3 regions of the Bacillus sp. XB1 genome follow, and region 3 is predicted to be linked to each of the others. Evidence: predicted binding sites of a transcription regulator. Region 3 holds the regulator's gene; each other region holds the start of a gene.
What was found. Region 3 encodes Rex, which represses fermentation and respiration genes when NADH is low (regulators of the CRP and FNR family bind a similar motif). Its sites were predicted from a motif close to TTGTGAAATATTTCACAA; they were not measured.
Positions count from the first base shown of each region.

Region 1 (5,713 bases), on a different contig from region 3:
CATAGTATGATTCTTTGGCATTTTTCCGCAATAAATAAGTTCACATGTTTCTTTTGTATAATTAAGAAAGGAAGGGTTTAATAAGCGGTCATATAAGACGATATCTGCACGATTTAAGCACTCTATCGCTTTTTTTGTAATAAGCCCTTCATCACCTGGTCCTGCACCAACTAAATATACATATCCGTTCATATTCGCACCTCGTCTATTTTTATTTAAAAGGAAGCCAGGGGAGGCTTCCTTTTGTAAATTACATGTATATATAAATATCTCCGTCAATAACTTCTACTTCATACGTTTGAATACAACCATCATCAGGTTTTTGAACTTCACCTGTTAGTAGTGAAATTTTCCAATCATGTAGTGGACAAAAGACGAATTCTCCAGATACAATACCTTCCGCTAATGGCCCGTTTTTATGAGGACAACGATTTTCTACAGCTTGAATATCGCCATTTGAAAGGCGGAATAGGGCGATAGACATACCTTTCATTTGTACCTCTTTACCGATTTGAATAGGAAGGTCTTCTGCACGCATAACTTTTATTTTTTCTTTCGTTTGTATCATATAGATCACAGCTCCTTATTTCACAGTTTCTACTTCATACATCGCTTTTAATGATTTCGTTTCTAGTGCTTGTCCCCATGCTTCTTTATATGTGCCACGAGCTTTTTGGAAACGTTCATTTAACTTAGTGACCATATTTGCATCTTGCAGTATTTCCTTTATGTGATCGAAGCCTAATCGTTCTGTCCAGTAGGCAGTACGCTCTCCATAAATACCAGTTTCACGATAATACTGCATGTAAGCTGTAGCGATGCGAAGGACATCATCTTCAGTAGGGACAATCATTACAAAATCAGCTTCGCGTACTTCCGTACCACCATTTCCGCCAATATAAAGTTGGTATCCATTTTCGACACAAACAACGCCAAAATCTTTCGTCAGTACTTCCGCACAGTTACGCGGACAGCCCGTTACACCCATCTTCATTTTATGAGGTGTATCTACCATTTCTAATGATTGTTCAAGCAACATACCAAGTCCTAATGAATCTTTCGTACCGAAACGGCAGAAACGAGAGCCAACACATGATTTTACATTACGAAGAGATTTTGAATACGCATATCCAGAAGCCATATTTAATTCAGCCCATACGTTAGGTAAATCTTGTTTCTTAACACCGTATAAGCCAATTCGGCTCGCACCTGTAATTTTCACAAGTGGAACATCGTACTTTTTCGCAACTTCAGCAATTTTCATTAAATCATCTGCTGTTGTAACGCCTCCGTACATACGTGGAATAACAGAGAAGGTACCATCGTGCTGGATGTTACCATTCATTCTTTCATTCACAAAACGGGATGATTTATCATCTTCATATTCTTCTGGAATCGCCATACGTAAATAGTAGTTTAAAGCAGGACGACATTTCGAACATCCATCTTCATGTACAAAACCAAGAACGTTTCGTACTTCTTTTGGAGATTTTAAACTTTTCTCATGAATGGCCGCTACGACTTCATCACGTGATAAAGGTGTACATCCGCACATACCGGTAGACTGTGCAGAAGCATCAAAAGCATCTCCAAGTGTATGAGATAAAACTTGTTCTACAAGCGGACGACATTTACCACAAGACCCTGCGGCTTTCGTACAGGCTTTAACTTCTTCAAAAGTCTTTAACTCCTGTTCTAAAATGGCGTGAACGATTGTGCCTTTCGTAACACCATTACATCCGCAAATTGTGTCATCCGCACTCATAGTAGCAACGTCAAGTTCACATTCTTCACCAGCTTTGTGAAGAATGGAAGCTGGTGTATATTCTTGTATATCTTCTTCTTTCTTTAACATGCTAAAGAGGCGGGTACCGTCAGCTGTATCACCGTATAAAACGATACCGACGACTTTATTATCACGAATTAATACTTTTTTATAGGAACGTTTACATTCATTAAAGATGGATATTGCTTTCGTTTGATCATCTTCATAAATTTGGCCAGCAGAGAATAAATCACAACCAGCAACTTTTAATTGTGTACCGACGATACTGCCCGAATATCCATCAGTTTGTAAATTTGTTATATGTTTTGCTAATATCGCACCTTGTTCATAAAGAGGAGCAACAAGTCCATATGCGATACCGTCATGCTCTGCACATTCTCCAACTGCATAAATGGACTCATCATTTGTTAGCATATAGTCATTGACTACAATACCGCGATTTACAATTAGACCAGCATCTTTTGCTATTTGCGTATTTGGGCGTATACCGACAGCCATTACGATTAAATCACAATCTACAACTTCACCATCTTCAAATTGAATGCCCTCAACATGGTCTGTACCAAGAATTTTTACAGTTTTCTTTTCCATTAAAAACTTCATGCTTTGTGCTTCTAAATCTTCACGCAGAAGAGCAGCTGCTTTCGTATCTAGTTGTTGCTCCATTAAGCTAGGCATTAAATGAACAACATGTACGTCCATTCCTAAATCAATTAGACCTCTTGCGGCTTCTAAACCGAGTAACCCGCCACCAATGACAACGGCCTTTTTCTTTTCTTTAGCGGTATCTATCATAAATTGTGTATCTTCAATAGTTCGAAATCCTGTTACACCAGAAAGTGCGGAACCTTCAACAGGTAAAATAAAAGCACTAGAACCTGTTGCGATAATGAGCTTGTCGTATGTAAGAGTACGCTTCTTTTCTGTAATAATAATTTTTTCTTCTCGGTTAATACTTTGAACTCTTTCATTCGTATACAAAGTTATTTCGTTTTCTTCATACCAACTGTATTCATTCATAATGATATCTTGCATATTTGTTTTGCCTTGTAAAACATGAGAAAGCATAATGCGGTTGTAGTTTGGATGCGGTTCATCTCCAAAAATAGTAATCTCATATGAATCACTATCATGTTTTAAGATTTCTTCCATACAGCGAATGCCAGCCATACCATTTCCGATCATAACTAAACGTTTTTTCATTTTCGTTTCCCCTTTTTATGTGAAATATTGAACAAAGGATTATATTTTTATTATAGAAAATCAAATAAGGGGAAGATGTGATATTTATCACATTTTTATAATGATTCACAAATTGTTGAAATTCGGTTTTATGTGAAGGGGATGTGAATATTTTTCGCAAAACGAAAAAGCAGGCCATAAGTATTTACACTCATGTCCTGCACTTGATTTATGCTTTCGTAATGGCACGCGGAAATAAAATATTATTTTCTAAATGAATATGCTCAAATAAATCAGACTCTAGAGCTTCAAGACGTTGGTAGACAAGTCGATAAGTACCGCAAGCGCCTTCTGGAGGAGTAAAGTCATTTGTCACTTTACGAAGTTCTTTTATAATATTTCCGGCATGATTGTGCTCATTTTCTAGTTCATCCACTACTTTACGTAACTTTGTATAATTTTCATCAGTTGGATTTTGTTCAAATTCTAAAATTAATGGGAAATCTTCCATTTCTTCTTTAATTAAATGCTGTTCTAATTCCATTTTAAGTTCATGAAATAGCTTATGAATTTGAGCTAAATGAGGCTGACTTGCCCCATGAACACGTAATACTTTTGTCACATATGGACTTAACTGTGGTAATTCTTCATTTAAATAGCGATGATGCTTATTTATAACATAATCAATCAATTCACGATAAGAAGCATTTTTCCAATCAATTTCCGATTCATTTAATCGTTTCGTATTATGATAAAGCGTATTTAACTCTGTAAGCACTTCAGTAGCGGATAAATTTCTTTCATGAATTGCATCAATAAGTGGCTTATTACCGCCACAACAAAAATCTATTCTATATGATTTAAAAAGATCACTAGCTTTCGGAAATTGTGTAACAATCTCACCAACAATTGAAGTTTCAGTAAATGTATGTTCCATATGAATGCCTCCATAAAGTTTTAATGTAATATCTAAATTAAGAATAGCGATAAATTAAAATCTATGTAGTGATTGAAATCACTTATTCTGTGTCGTTTTTGAGAATAATAAGAAGAATGTTATTAAAATAAGGGGGAAAGTAATAAGTGGTAATATTTTACGTTAATAAAAAAGAAGCTTAGTAAAAGCTTCTTTTTTATTACTATTTTTCACATGCAATTCCATCGCCATCACGATCAAGATGAGAGCTATAACCTGGTTGCCCTTTATGTAAAGGAGCTTTCCCAGCTGCTCTAACTGCAGCACAATTTTTGTAGTATGCACTATCAGTATTACCATTAGCTGGTTGTGTTTGAGCTTGCTGTGCTTTTTGTTCTTCTTGTTGTTTACGAGCTTGTTCATCAGCCTGACGTTTTTGTTCTTCTTGTTGTTTACGAGCTTGTTCATCAGCCTGACGTTTTTGCTCTTCTTGTTGTTTACGAGCTTGTTCATCAGCCTGACGTTTTTGCTCTTCTTGTTGTTTACGAGCTTGTTCATCAGCCTGACGTTTTTCATCCTCTTGCTTACGAGCTTGTTCTTCGGCTAGACGCTTCTCATCTTCTTGCTTTTGAGTTTTTTCGTCTGCCTCTTTCTTTTCTAGCTCTTTTTTCTGTTCGCTATCTTTTGGCTCTTCATTATTAGAGGCAACTTTTGTACTAGTTGCTGTCGTTTTTTCAGAAGAAGGAGCTGAAATACCTAATAACGCAACAAAAATGACAAATAATACAGCTGTAATAATAAATTGTTTTTTCGCTACACCTGTTTTCTTAATAACAGATAAGATTGCTAGAACAAGGAAGAATATAAATAGAATGAAACTTAAAGTAGAAAAAAACTCGACGACGGGGTGTTCCGATTTTGTTGTACCGGCCGTTATTAATATAATAGAAATCATAAAAAGAATAACGGTAGGACGTCCATATTGTTTTGCTTTTCCATTTTTCTTAAAGAATGAAATGATACATAAGATTAAAAGAATAAAAGCAATAAAAAATAAAGCTGCACCAATATTACTTAAAATCGACATTTTCATACCTCCATTTGTAAGATTCTTCTTATTGATTATATAGGAGTTTATTGGATATTACACGGTTTGTATAAATTTAGAAAATTAATATTTTTAATAGACTTATAAACATTTATTTTATATATAAGGAAAAATGGATATATTTCCTATTACTTTTTGAAAGAGATTTCATAAATTATAGTATATCGATTGAAAGGAGGAGATTTGAATGGAATTTCAATTGTTGGTAACTTGTATATTACAAGAAGGTAATGCTTACTTTTTAGTAACGAAGGTAGATGATGTTATTACGTTAAAAGTACCGATTACTGCGGGAGTAGCAGGTTTATTTTTAGCTTTAGGTGTACCAAGATGTTCTTAATTTAAATCTCTATAGTAGAAGGGGAAGGGACATGCCTTCCTTTTCTACTATTACATAATATAATTATGTAAACTTAAATATCATATTTGTGATAGCACGTTTGAAATGGACATGCATATACTATAATGTTTCATTGGATGTTAGCGGTGAAAGGTAGTTTTAATAAGTGCATCCAGTGATATTTTTAAGCTATGAAAATAAAAGAGGTGCTATTATATATGAAAAGAAAAACATTGGATATTCCAGTTACATTGCGAAGAGAGTGGTTTTTAATAGAGTTAGCTCATTTAACGAAAAAATATGGAATTGAAATTGCAACTAGTAAAATGGATGCTGCACCGTTTTTAAGAGATCAAGTTACGGAGTCAAAGATAGGGAAAG
Region 1 covers NZ_JBNRIL010000001.1:1,616,283-1,621,995, reverse strand. Annotated here, with positions in the region: gene ACK1U5_RS08170 (uroporphyrin-III C-methyltransferase) at 1-192, opposite strand, end outside; gene nirD (nitrite reductase small subunit NirD) at 251-568, opposite strand; gene nirB (NADPH-nitrite reductase large subunit) at 584-2,989, opposite strand; gene ric (iron-sulfur cluster repair di-iron protein) at 3,198-3,905, opposite strand; gene ACK1U5_RS08150 (excalibur calcium-binding domain-containing protein) at 4,108-4,971, opposite strand; gene exsG (exosporium protein ExsG) at 5,180-5,332, shown strand; gene ACK1U5_RS08140 (hypothetical protein) at 5,551-5,713, shown strand, end outside.
Region 1: the regulator Rex is predicted to act here: its motif matches at 3,007-3,024, upstream of nirB (NADPH-nitrite reductase large subunit).

Region 2 (5,713 bases), on a different contig from region 3:
CCCTTGTGTAAATATGACATAACGAATCCCTGGGCCATCAACAGTACCACAAGACTCTACAGAATGTATTCTTCCTTTTACCATGTTACTTCCTCCTTTATTGAAACAGCCTCCCTTCGCTATATATTAAGAGCGAAGGGACACTTTTTTTCATTTACATGCTTTCATGCATTGTACGGTTAATTACATCAATTTGTTGTTCACGAGTTAATTTAATAAAGTTTACAGCGTAACCAGATACGCGAATTGTTAATTGTGGATATTTCTCAGGATGTTCCATTGCATCCATTAATGTTTCACGGTTAAATACGTTAATATTTAAGTGGTGGCCTTCTTTTACTGCATAGCCATCAAGCATTGATACTAAGTTACGTACTTGTACATCATCTTCTTTACCAAGTGCTTTCGGAATAATAGAGAATGTATTAGAAATACCATCTTGTGCATCTTCATATGGTAATTTAGCCACAGATAATAATGAAGCTAATGCACCTTTTGTATCACGTCCATGCATTGGGTTCGCACCTGGTGCAAATGGTTCTCCAGTACGGCGGCCATCTGGAGTATTACCAGTTTTCTTACCGTATACAACGTTAGATGTGATTGTTAAGATTGACATTGTATGAACAGAATTTCTGTATGTTTTATGTTTACGAAGTTTATTCATAAATGTTTTTACAAGATTTACAGCAATCTCATCTACACGATCATCATTGTTACCGTATTTAGGGAAATCTCCTTCAATCTCGAAGTCAACTGCAATACCATTTTCATCACGAATTGGTTTTACTTTTGCGTATTTAATTGCACTTAATGAATCTGCTACTACAGATAGACCAGCAATACCTGTTGCCATTGTACGAAGAACGTTTGTATCATGAAGTGCCATTTCAATACGTTCATAGCTATATTTATCATGCATGTAATGGATAACATTTAATGTGTTTAAATATAGACCCGCCAACCATTCCATTGTCATATCAAACTTATGCATAACTTCTTCATAATTTAATACTTCAGAAGTAATTGGTGCGTACTCAGGACCAACTTGTGCTTTAGATTTTTCATCTTTACCACCGTTAATCGCATATAATAATGCTTTCGCTAAGTTTGCACGAGCTCCGAAGAACTGCATTTGTTTACCGATTCTCATTGCAGATACGCAACATGCAATACCGTAATCATCGCCGTATTCAGGGCGCATAATGTCATCATTTTCATATTGAATTGCTGATGTTTTAATAGACATTTTCGCACAGTAGTTTTTAAAGTTCTCTGGTAATTGTTTAGACCAAAGAACAGTTAAGTTTGGTTCTGGAGCTGGTCCTAAATTATCTAATGTATGCAAGAAACGGAATGAGTTCTTTGTTACTAATGGACGACCATCTAATGCCATACCACCGATAGATTCAGTTACCCAAGTTGGGTCACCAGAGAATAATTCATTATAATCAGGTGTTCTTGCGAATTTCACAAGACGTAATTTCATAATGAAGTGATCTACAATTTCTTGTACTTCTTCTTCTGTTAAAGTACCATTTGCTAAATCTCTTTCAATGTAAATATCTAAAAATGTAGAAGTACGTCCAAGACTCATTGCAGCCCCGTTTTGCTCTTTAATCGCTGCAAGGTATGCGAAGTATAACCATTGGAATGCTTCTTGCGTGTTTGTTGCTGGCTTAGAAATATCGAAGCCATGAGAAGCGGCCATTTCTTTTAACTCTTGAAGTGCACGCATTTGCTCAGATAACTCTTCGCGTAAACGCATTGTATCTTCGCTCATTACACCGCCAGTTAAATTCAAATCAGCTTTTTTCGCTTCAATTAAATGATCAATACCATATAACGCTACTCGGCGATAGTCACCGATAATACGTCCACGTCCGTATGCATCTGGAAGACCCGTAATAACACCTGATTTACGTGCATTTCTCATTTCTGGTGTGTATGCATCAAATACACCTTGGTTATGAGTTTTTCTCCAATCTCTAAAAATACGACTAAGTTCTTTATCCATTTCGTATCCATAAGATTCACAAGCTTGTTCTGCCATACGAATACCACCATATGGTTGTAAAGAACGTTTAAATGGTTTATCAGTTTGGAAACCGACTACTTTTTCAATATCTTTATTTAAGTATCCAGGGGCATGTGATGTAATAGAAGAAACAATTTTTGTATCCATATCAAGAACGCCACCGTTTTCACGTTCTTTCGTTGTTAAATCCATTACTTGATCCCAAAGTTGTTTCGTTGCTTCAGTTGCTTCTGCTAAGAAAGATTCGTCTCCTTCGAAAACGTTTACATTATTTAAAATGAAATCGCGAACATCAATCTCTGCTTTCCATTTTTCACCTTTAAAGTTTTCCCATGCGTTTTTAACATTTTCTAATACTTGAGTCATCCTAATCTCCTCCATTTTTGATTAGTACAGGACTAAGATTTTTTATATAACAGCTTACACACTTAGAATACTACTTTTTTACGAAAGTGAACGAAATAGTTGTGACATGTTTGTGAAATATTGAGCAAACTACTATATATATAGTGTTAACTTCATTTAAAAGTCTTTAAAATTAACCCTTTCCTTAATTGTATTTTTTTGGTATCCTTATATACGAGTCCTATTTTGTAATATAAGAACAATACCCATTGTAGAGCTGTAATACTCTTATCTCCTAATCTGTTATAGTTTTTATAACAGAACAAAAAAGTGTACACATGTTGTACACTTTTTTTGTTACTTCTATAAAACATCTCTTTTTCTATTGCCATCATAGAATCCGCCACGATTGTCTGTTAATGAAATTATTTGCTCTAGCCCCTCTATATGATCACCTATAATTCGAAGTACAGCTGGAGGGTGACCTATTTTTGCGAAATGTTCACTGGGACGAATACGGTTCATCTTATCAACCTCAACACGATATACACATGCAATTTCAAATCCAGACAGAAGAGCCTTCACTTGTGCTACACAAGGTGACAATAAAGATTTATACCCAATTGCTTTCAAACACTTTTGGCTAAATGCATTAGGTACCGCAATAAGTGAGCCTACCCCTAAATCCTTTCTATCACAAGCTAAATTTAGTGCATACTTAAATGCAGTTACAAGATGAAGCGGTACTCTTAAATCTAAATAATGATTTAAATCATTTAATGCGACGTCCTTTCCATCTGCTATAGCTTTTGCAAAAGGATATAGCTCACTCGCTGGAATAACAAAATCGCCGTCTATAAATAACACAATTTCTCCTTTTGCAAAATACGTTCCAAGTGAGCGCCCCACATCATTTCCGAGTGCTTCTTTATATACAATTGTCGTTGCCCCTTTGTCTTTTGCAATTTTTTTCGTTTTATCTGACGAACCATTTACGACAACGATAATTTCGAAGGGTTCAATTTTGCGAAGCTCTTCTATAACGTTTCCGATTGTTTTCTCTTCATCTTGTACGGGAATAACAACAGATAGTTGCTTTCCTTTATACAAATTAGATGTGACGCCCCATCCTTGATAAAACTCTTCAAAACTTAAAGTATGATACACACTATCCCTTTTCCTATTTCCATCATAATATCCTCCGCGCTCATCACTGCTTAATATCCGTGCCGCTACTGCTTCTATATGATCACCTATCATTCTTTTTTCAGATTGGGAAAGATTTGTTCCATATGCAGCATGTTGGAATGGACGAAATTTATTTGGCGTAATAACGTCAATGGCGCAATGACGACTAATTCTCCATTTACTTTGAAGTAGGCGTAAATGAGCCACAATAGGATTAACAAAACATTCATATCCGATGCTTTGAACGACTTCTTTCGTCAGCGCATGAGGTACATCTAATAAAGAATTAATTTTTAATTCTTCACGCTCTAACATTGCATTTAATATTTGGCGCCATACTGTAATAGAAGTAGGTTTTTGCCTTTTTAAAAATAATGCATCCAAATTATTTAAAACTACATCCGCCTGATCGTATAAAATCGGATTAAGGAATAATTTTAATTTTGAAGTTTGAATAGCAAAATCACCATCTATAAATAGTAATACATCACCTATCGCATGTTTTGCGCCGACTGCACGTCCAACATCGTTCCCTAGTAGCTCTGTATGTTTGATTACTTTACACCCTAAACGATCTGCAACATCTTCTGTTCCATCATTACAACCGTTTGCTACTACAATAATTTCTACTGGATTTAATGGTCTTACCGATTGAATAACGTCTGAAATCGTATCGACCTCATTACATGCAGGAATAATAACAGATAATGACTTAGCCATTGTTTTGTTCACGAAACCACTTAATTGTTTCCTTCAATCCGTTTTCCCACGTTACTTTCGCCTGAAATTGAACAAGCTCTTTTAATTTTGTTACGTCTGGTCTTCTATTTGGAATTTCTTCAAAACCATAAGGATATACTTCTTCAAAAGGCACTTGTACAATCTTCGAAGAAGAATTCGTTAATTTTTTAATTACTTCTGCTACTTCTTTTATGCTCTTTTCATTCTCAGAACCTATATTAATAATCTCACCATTTACCTTCTCATCCATTGCCCGAATCGTTGCCTCTACCGCATCACTTACATACGTAAAGCAACGTGTCTGCTTTCCATCTCCATATACGAGAATGTCTTCTCCTTGCAAAGCCGCACTAATAAATCGCGGGATTACCCCTGCATACGGACCATCTTTCGCTCTTGGACCATAAATATTAAAATATCGAACAATCGTTACCGGTAAACCTTCTAATGCGTATCCTAAACATAATGTCTCTTCCAACGTTTTACAAACTGCATAACTCCAACGAATTTTAGAAGTTGCCCCGTATAATCGATCTCCCTCTTCAGAGAAAGGCGGCTTGGCCTTACCATATACTTCTGAAGTAGAAGCAAAAACTACTTTCTTCTTTCCTTTTAACGCTGCTTGTAAAATATTTCTCGTCCCATCAAAATTCGTTTCTATGAGCTCTATACTTTTTTCCATTGTTGTTTTCACACCTAAAATTGCTGCTAAATGAAACACGACATCATGCTGATCTACTAATTCATAAATAGAATTTTTATCTAAAACACTTATTGGAATAACACGGATTTTTTTCATTAACTCTTCATGGTACTTATTTTTACCTTTATAAAAGTTATCCACAACAGTGACCTCATAACCTCTTCTCATCAACTCTTCAGCTAAATGCGACCCGATAAATCCAGCCCCACCTGTAATTAAACATTTCTTACTCATTTACTCACCTTCTTTACAATCCCGCGTGTATCTATTACTCGGTCCATTCCTTTAAAAAGCTTCCAATCAATATTAGAATGATCCGTTAAAATTAAAATACAATCCGCATTTTTAACTTTTTCTTTATCTAAAGAAACAGATTGATACACCTTATCTCCAATTTCCGCGAAAGAAATATAAGGATCATGATATTCTATCTCGTATCCTTGATTTCTTAATAATTGAATAATCGGTAACGCTGGTGATTCTCTCAAATCATTTACATCTTTTTTATACGCAATCCCTACAATTAACACCGTTGCAGGTGATTGCACCACACTTTTTACTTTCCGGACCATTTTCTCTGGCATTTCTTCATTAATTATATGTGCTGCCTCAATTAATTGACTAATTGCCCCATTCTTTTTTATTCTCCATTGAAAATATAAAGGGTCTACTGGAATACAGTGTCCCCCTATCCCTGG
Region 2 covers NZ_JBNRIL010000005.1:182,261-187,973, reverse strand. Annotated here, with positions in the region: gene pflA (pyruvate formate-lyase-activating protein) at 1-84, opposite strand, end outside; gene pflB (formate C-acetyltransferase) at 155-2,404, opposite strand; gene ACK1U5_RS25010 (hypothetical protein) at 2,557-2,778, opposite strand; gene ACK1U5_RS25005 (glycosyltransferase family 2 protein) at 2,747-4,291, opposite strand; gene ACK1U5_RS25000 (NAD-dependent epimerase/dehydratase family protein) at 4,284-5,249, opposite strand; gene ACK1U5_RS24995 (nucleotide sugar dehydrogenase) at 5,246-5,713, opposite strand, start outside.
Region 2: the regulator Rex is predicted to act here: its motif matches at 2,515-2,532, upstream of pflB (formate C-acetyltransferase).

Region 3 (5,713 bases):
GTCAGGCATTGCTGGTGCATTTGGTTCTGGCTTGTCAGCTACTACAGCTTCAGTTGTTAAGAACATAGCTGCAACAGATGCTGCGTTTTGAAGTGCAGAACGAGTTACTTTAGCTGGATCTACGATACCAGACTCAAGCATGTTAACCCATTCGCCAGTAGCTGCGTTGAAACCAACGCCTACTTTTTCGCCTTTTAGACGCTCTACAACTACAGATCCTTCTAGACCAGCGTTGATTGCGATTTGACGAACTGGCTCTTCTAGTGCGCGAAGTACGATGTTGATACCTGTTGCTTCGTCGCCTTCAGCTACGATAGAAGCTACTTTCGTGTATACGTTCATAAGTGAAGTACCACCACCTGCAACGATACCTTCTTCTACTGCTGCACGAGTTGAGTTAAGTGCATCTTCAATGCGAAGTTTGCGTTCTTTCAACTCAGTTTCAGTTGCTGCACCTACTTTAATTACCGCTACGCCACCTGCAAGTTTTGCAAGACGCTCTTGTAATTTTTCACGATCGAATTCAGAAGTTGTTTCTTCTAATTGCGCACGGATTTGACCGATGCGAGCTTCGATTTGTTCTGTGCTTCCTACACCTTCAACTACAGTTGTGTTTTCTTTCGTTACAACAACTTTACCAGCGCGTCCTAAAGATTCAACTGTAGCAGATTTTAAGTCACGGCCTAATTCTTCAGTGATTACTTCGCCACCAGTTAAGATCGCGATATCTTCTAGCATTGCTTTACGACGGTCACCAAATCCAGGAGCTTTAACAGCTACTACATTGAATGTACCACGAAGTTTGTTCACTACTAATGTAGCTAACGCTTCGCCTTCTACATCTTCAGCAATGATAAGAAGTGGTTTACCTTGTTGTACCACTTGCTCTAATACTGGTAAGATTTCTTGAATGTTAGAAATCTTTTTATCAGTGATTAAGATGTATGGGTTATCAAGAACTGCTTCCATTTTGTCAGAATCAGTAATCATGTAAGGAGATGCATATCCACGATCAAATTGCATACCTTCTACTACGTCTAATTCTGTTGTGAAGCCTTTAGATTCTTCTAAAGTAATAACGCCGTCGTTACCAACGCGCTCCATTGCTTCAGCGATTAATTGACCTACTTCTTCGTCAGCAGCAGAAATAGCAGCTACTTGTGCGATAGAAGATTTACCTTCGATTGGTTTAGAAATCGTTTTTAATTCTTCAATTGCAGCAGTAACAGCTTTTTCGATACCTTTACGAAGACCCATTGGGTTCGCACCAGCTGTTACGTTTTTAAGACCTTCACGAATCATAGCTTGCGCTAATACAGTTGCAGTTGTTGTTCCGTCACCAGCTACGTCATTTGTTTTGCTAGCAACTTCTGCTACTAATTTCGCACCCATGTTTTCGAATGCATCTTCTAATTCGATTTCTTTTGCGATTGTTACACCATCATTTGTAATAAGTGGTGAACCAAATTTTTTCTCAAGTACAACGTTACGACCTTTTGGTCCAAGCGTTACTTTTACTGCATTTGCAAGAGTGTCGACACCGCGAAGCATCGAACGACGTGCTTCTTCACTAAATTTAATATCTTTTGCCATAATAATTGACCCCCTTGGATTTTTTAAGATTTATATAATTAACCGATAACTGCTAAAATGTCACTTTCACGTAAAATCAAGTAGTCTGTACCTTCATATTTCACTTCAGTACCTGCATATTTTGAGAAGATGATAAGATCACCTGCTGCTACCTCTAAAGCAACACGCTCACCATTCTCAAGCACTCGACCAGTACCTACTGCAACAACTTTACCCTCTTGTGGTTTTTCTTTTGCAGTATCTGGTAATACGATACCACTTGCTGTTTTTTCTTCTGCTTGAACAAGCTCAATTACAACGCGATCACCTAATGGCTTTAGCATGAACAATAACCTCCTCATTTTGTTATGTAAATTTCTTTTATTAGCACTCAAGTCACCCGAGTGCTAACACACTTATAATAATAAATAATCTCAATTTCTTTTGCAAGTAAAAAAATCATAATTTTTTCGCAAATCACTATATAAACTTTCTATATAGAATACTGCCTTTACTATATGAATCGTTGTTTCCACTGCTCGTATGTTACAATATGAAAGGACACCCTAAGTTGTTTTCGCTACACACACAACTTTCTCCTGTCTTCTATTATAATTTCAAATAAGGATTTACGAAAAAAACATAATTCAAGTGAGGTTTATATCGTAGGTAGCATATTTACATGTTATCCTAACTTATCTCATACACTATAGTTAGAAAGGATGGTTAAACCATTTGAAGAAACAATACTGGTGGATTATCGTTACATACATTTTAATGCAGTTATCCGGCGTTGTTGGATTACCACTTCTCCTAAAAACAGGACTCTACGATAATAGAGGATTTACCATTGAGGAAAAAGGACAAATCATAACGGGACACTGGGCAATTATTAGCTTCTTTGTTGCATTATGTATCGTACTTTGGTTACTTAGAACAGATATTCGTGACAGGCATTTAGATCCAATGCGCTCTTCTGTCCCAGCTACTATTGGATGGATTTTCATCGGGTTCTTCTTAGCAATCATCTCACAATCCATTGCAGGTATGATTGAAATGTATGTATTTGGGGTTCCACGTGGATCTGAGAATACAGACAGACTGATGGACATCGCAAGAACGATACCTTGGTTCCTTATTGTTGTATCTATAATTGGACCTATCTTAGAAGAAATCGTATTTAGAAAAATTCTATTCGGCACGCTTTATAAGAAGTTTAACTTCTTTATCGCAGCTATCATTAGTTCGCTTGTATTTGCAGCAATTCATTTTGATTTTACTCATTTATTGGTATACACTGCTATGGGGCTCGTATTCGCCTTCTTATATGTGAAGACGAAACGGATTATCGTTCCGATTGCAGCTCATGTTGCGATGAATACATTGGTCGCTATTGGGCAAATTTTTATGAGCAATGAACAAATTCAAGAAATGATTAAAGAAGCTGAAAAAATGCAAGGCTTTATCGGAGGATTTTTTGTATGAGAAACTCACCATTGTTCATGGCTGCACTATACTTCCTTCTTGGATGTATCTTTACACGCTTCGCCATTACGAACGTGACAGATACAATCTGGAATATGTGGACAATACTATTTGCAGTTATGGCAACAATTGATTTTAATTTGGCACTTCGCCTTATATTAATTAAATTCACAAAGAAGAAACAATAATAAAACGCAGAGGTCGCTTCCTCTGCGTTTTATTGTGGATAGTTTTTCAAAAAGTAAACTAATGTTTGTAACTCTACAGCTAAGTCAATATGATGAATTCTAATATTCTCTGATACGTTTAATCGCGCTGGTGTGAAATTCAAAATACCATGCACGCTCGTTTCAGCTAATCTATCTGCTACAGCTTGTGCTACTGTAGCCGGTACTGTTAATATTGCCACTTGTATATCATTTGATAATCTCTCTTCTAATTCATCTAAATGATATACAGGAATGCCCCCGATTTCTGTTCCAACTTTCTCTTCACTAACATCAAATGCCATTTCAATTTTTGTATTATTGTTTTTCGTGAAATTATAATGTAAGAAAGCGGTCCCTAAATTACCTACTCCAATAAGTGCTACACGTGTTATATCATCTTGATCAAGTGTTTCGCGGAAAAATGATAATAAATAATTTACGTTATATCCATATCCCTTTTTCCCTAACGCTCCAAAATACGAAAAATCTCTTCGTATTGTTGCGGAATCTACTTTTACTGCCTCACTCAATTCGGCCGATGAAACACGCTGCTTACCAGAAAGAGATAAGTTTTGGATAAATCGATAGTATAGAGGCAATCTTTTAGCAGTGGCTTGTGGAATCTTTTGCTGATCCATATGACCTCTCCTCTCTTCCTATCTTTATTCATATACTTTAATCAAATACAGAAGTTTAGCACTCATTAAATTCCTTGTATAATAAAGAGAAGAAGTATTCTCTCTTTATTTTAAACTATACACTATTTTTAGTATGATTGAGAAATATAAACATGGCAAAGTTAAGAAATTATTTGAGGTGAAAACATTGATTTTATTACAAGTAAACGCGCTTTCGAAATTATACGGTGCAGAAACGATTCTTGCAAACATAAAATTGGAAATACAAACAAAAGATCGTATCGCATTAGTTGGAAGGAATGGAGCAGGCAAATCTACATTATTAAAAATTATCGCTGGTGAATTATCTCATGATGGTGGCGAAATTATAAAACCGAAAGATGTCTCAATCGGATATTTAGCTCAAAATACTGGACTAGAAACGTCTTTAACAATTTGGGATGAAATGCTAACCGTCTTTACTCACTTACAGCAAATGGAGACAAAACTTCGAAGGCTTGAGCAAGAAATGGGAAAAGAAGAAAACTTTTCAAACGAAGCTACATATGAAAGATTGTTAGCTGATTATGACCAATTGCAACTCAATTATAAAGATCAAGGTGGATATCAATATGAAGCGGATATTCGCTCCATTTTAAGCGGCCTTGGCTTCCCAGTTGAAACGCACCAGACGACGATCTCTACTTTAAGCGGCGGGCAAAAAACAAGATTAGCTCTCGGGAAATTATTATTAACAAAACCAGACTTACTTATTTTGGACGAGCCTACAAACCATTTAGACATCGAAACATTAACGTGGCTTGAGCAATATTTACAAGGTTATCCTGGCGCAATATTAATCGTTTCACATGACCGTTATTTCTTAGACAAACTCGTTACACAAGTATATGAAATTTCGAATAAAGAAAGCAGACGATTTGTTGGTAACTACAGTAAATATTTAGACTTAAAATCAGCATTATATGAGCAAGAAATGAAACGTTACGAAAAACAACAAGATGAAATCGCAAAACTTGAGGACTTCGTTCAAAAGAATATAGCTCGCGCTTCTACAACGAAACGTGCTCAAAGTCGTCGTAAACAACTAGACAGAATGGAATTATTAACGAGACCATTAGGGGATTCTAAGTCAGCATCATTCCACTTCGATATTGAAAAGCAAAGTGGAAATGATGTTTTACAAGTAAATGATGCAACCATCGGCTATGATGAGAACCCTATAATTGAACATGTAACTATGCGCTTAACTCGCGGAGATAGTGTTGCTTTAGTTGGTCCAAACGGAATTGGGAAATCCACATTGTTAAAGTCTATTGTGAATAAGTTACCACTATTAAATGGTGATGTTTCTTTCGGATCAAATGTATCTGTTGGTTATTATGATCAAGAACAAGCAAACTTAACATCTTCTAAACGGGTTTTAAATGAATTATGGGATGAATATCCACTGCAACCTGAAAAAGAAATCCGTACTATACTCGGGAATTTTTTATTCACAGGAGATGATGTACTGAAACCAGTATCTTCTCTTAGTGGTGGACAAAAAGCTCGATTAGCTCTTGCAAAACTTATGATGCAAAAGTCGAATTTGTTAATTCTAGATGAGCCTACGAACCACCTTGATTTAAATAGTAAAGAGATTTTGGAGAATGCTTTAATTGATTACCCAGGGACTCTTCTATTCGTCTCACATGACCGCTACTTTATTAACCGTGTAACAACGACTGTGGTTGAGTTATCAACAGAAGGTGCACAGGAATATTTAGGGGATTACGATTACTACGTTGAAAAGAAAAATGAAATGATTGA
Region 3 covers NZ_JBNRIL010000010.1:6,311-12,023, forward strand. Annotated here, with positions in the region: gene groL (chaperonin GroEL) at 1-1,593, opposite strand, end outside; gene groES (co-chaperone GroES) at 1,632-1,916, opposite strand; gene ACK1U5_RS27360 (CPBP family intramembrane glutamic endopeptidase) at 2,308-3,057, shown strand; gene ACK1U5_RS27365 (YdiK family protein) at 3,054-3,245, shown strand; gene ACK1U5_RS27370 (redox-sensing transcriptional repressor Rex) at 3,275-3,904, opposite strand; gene ACK1U5_RS27375 (ABC-F family ATP-binding cassette domain-containing protein) at 4,092-5,713, shown strand, end outside.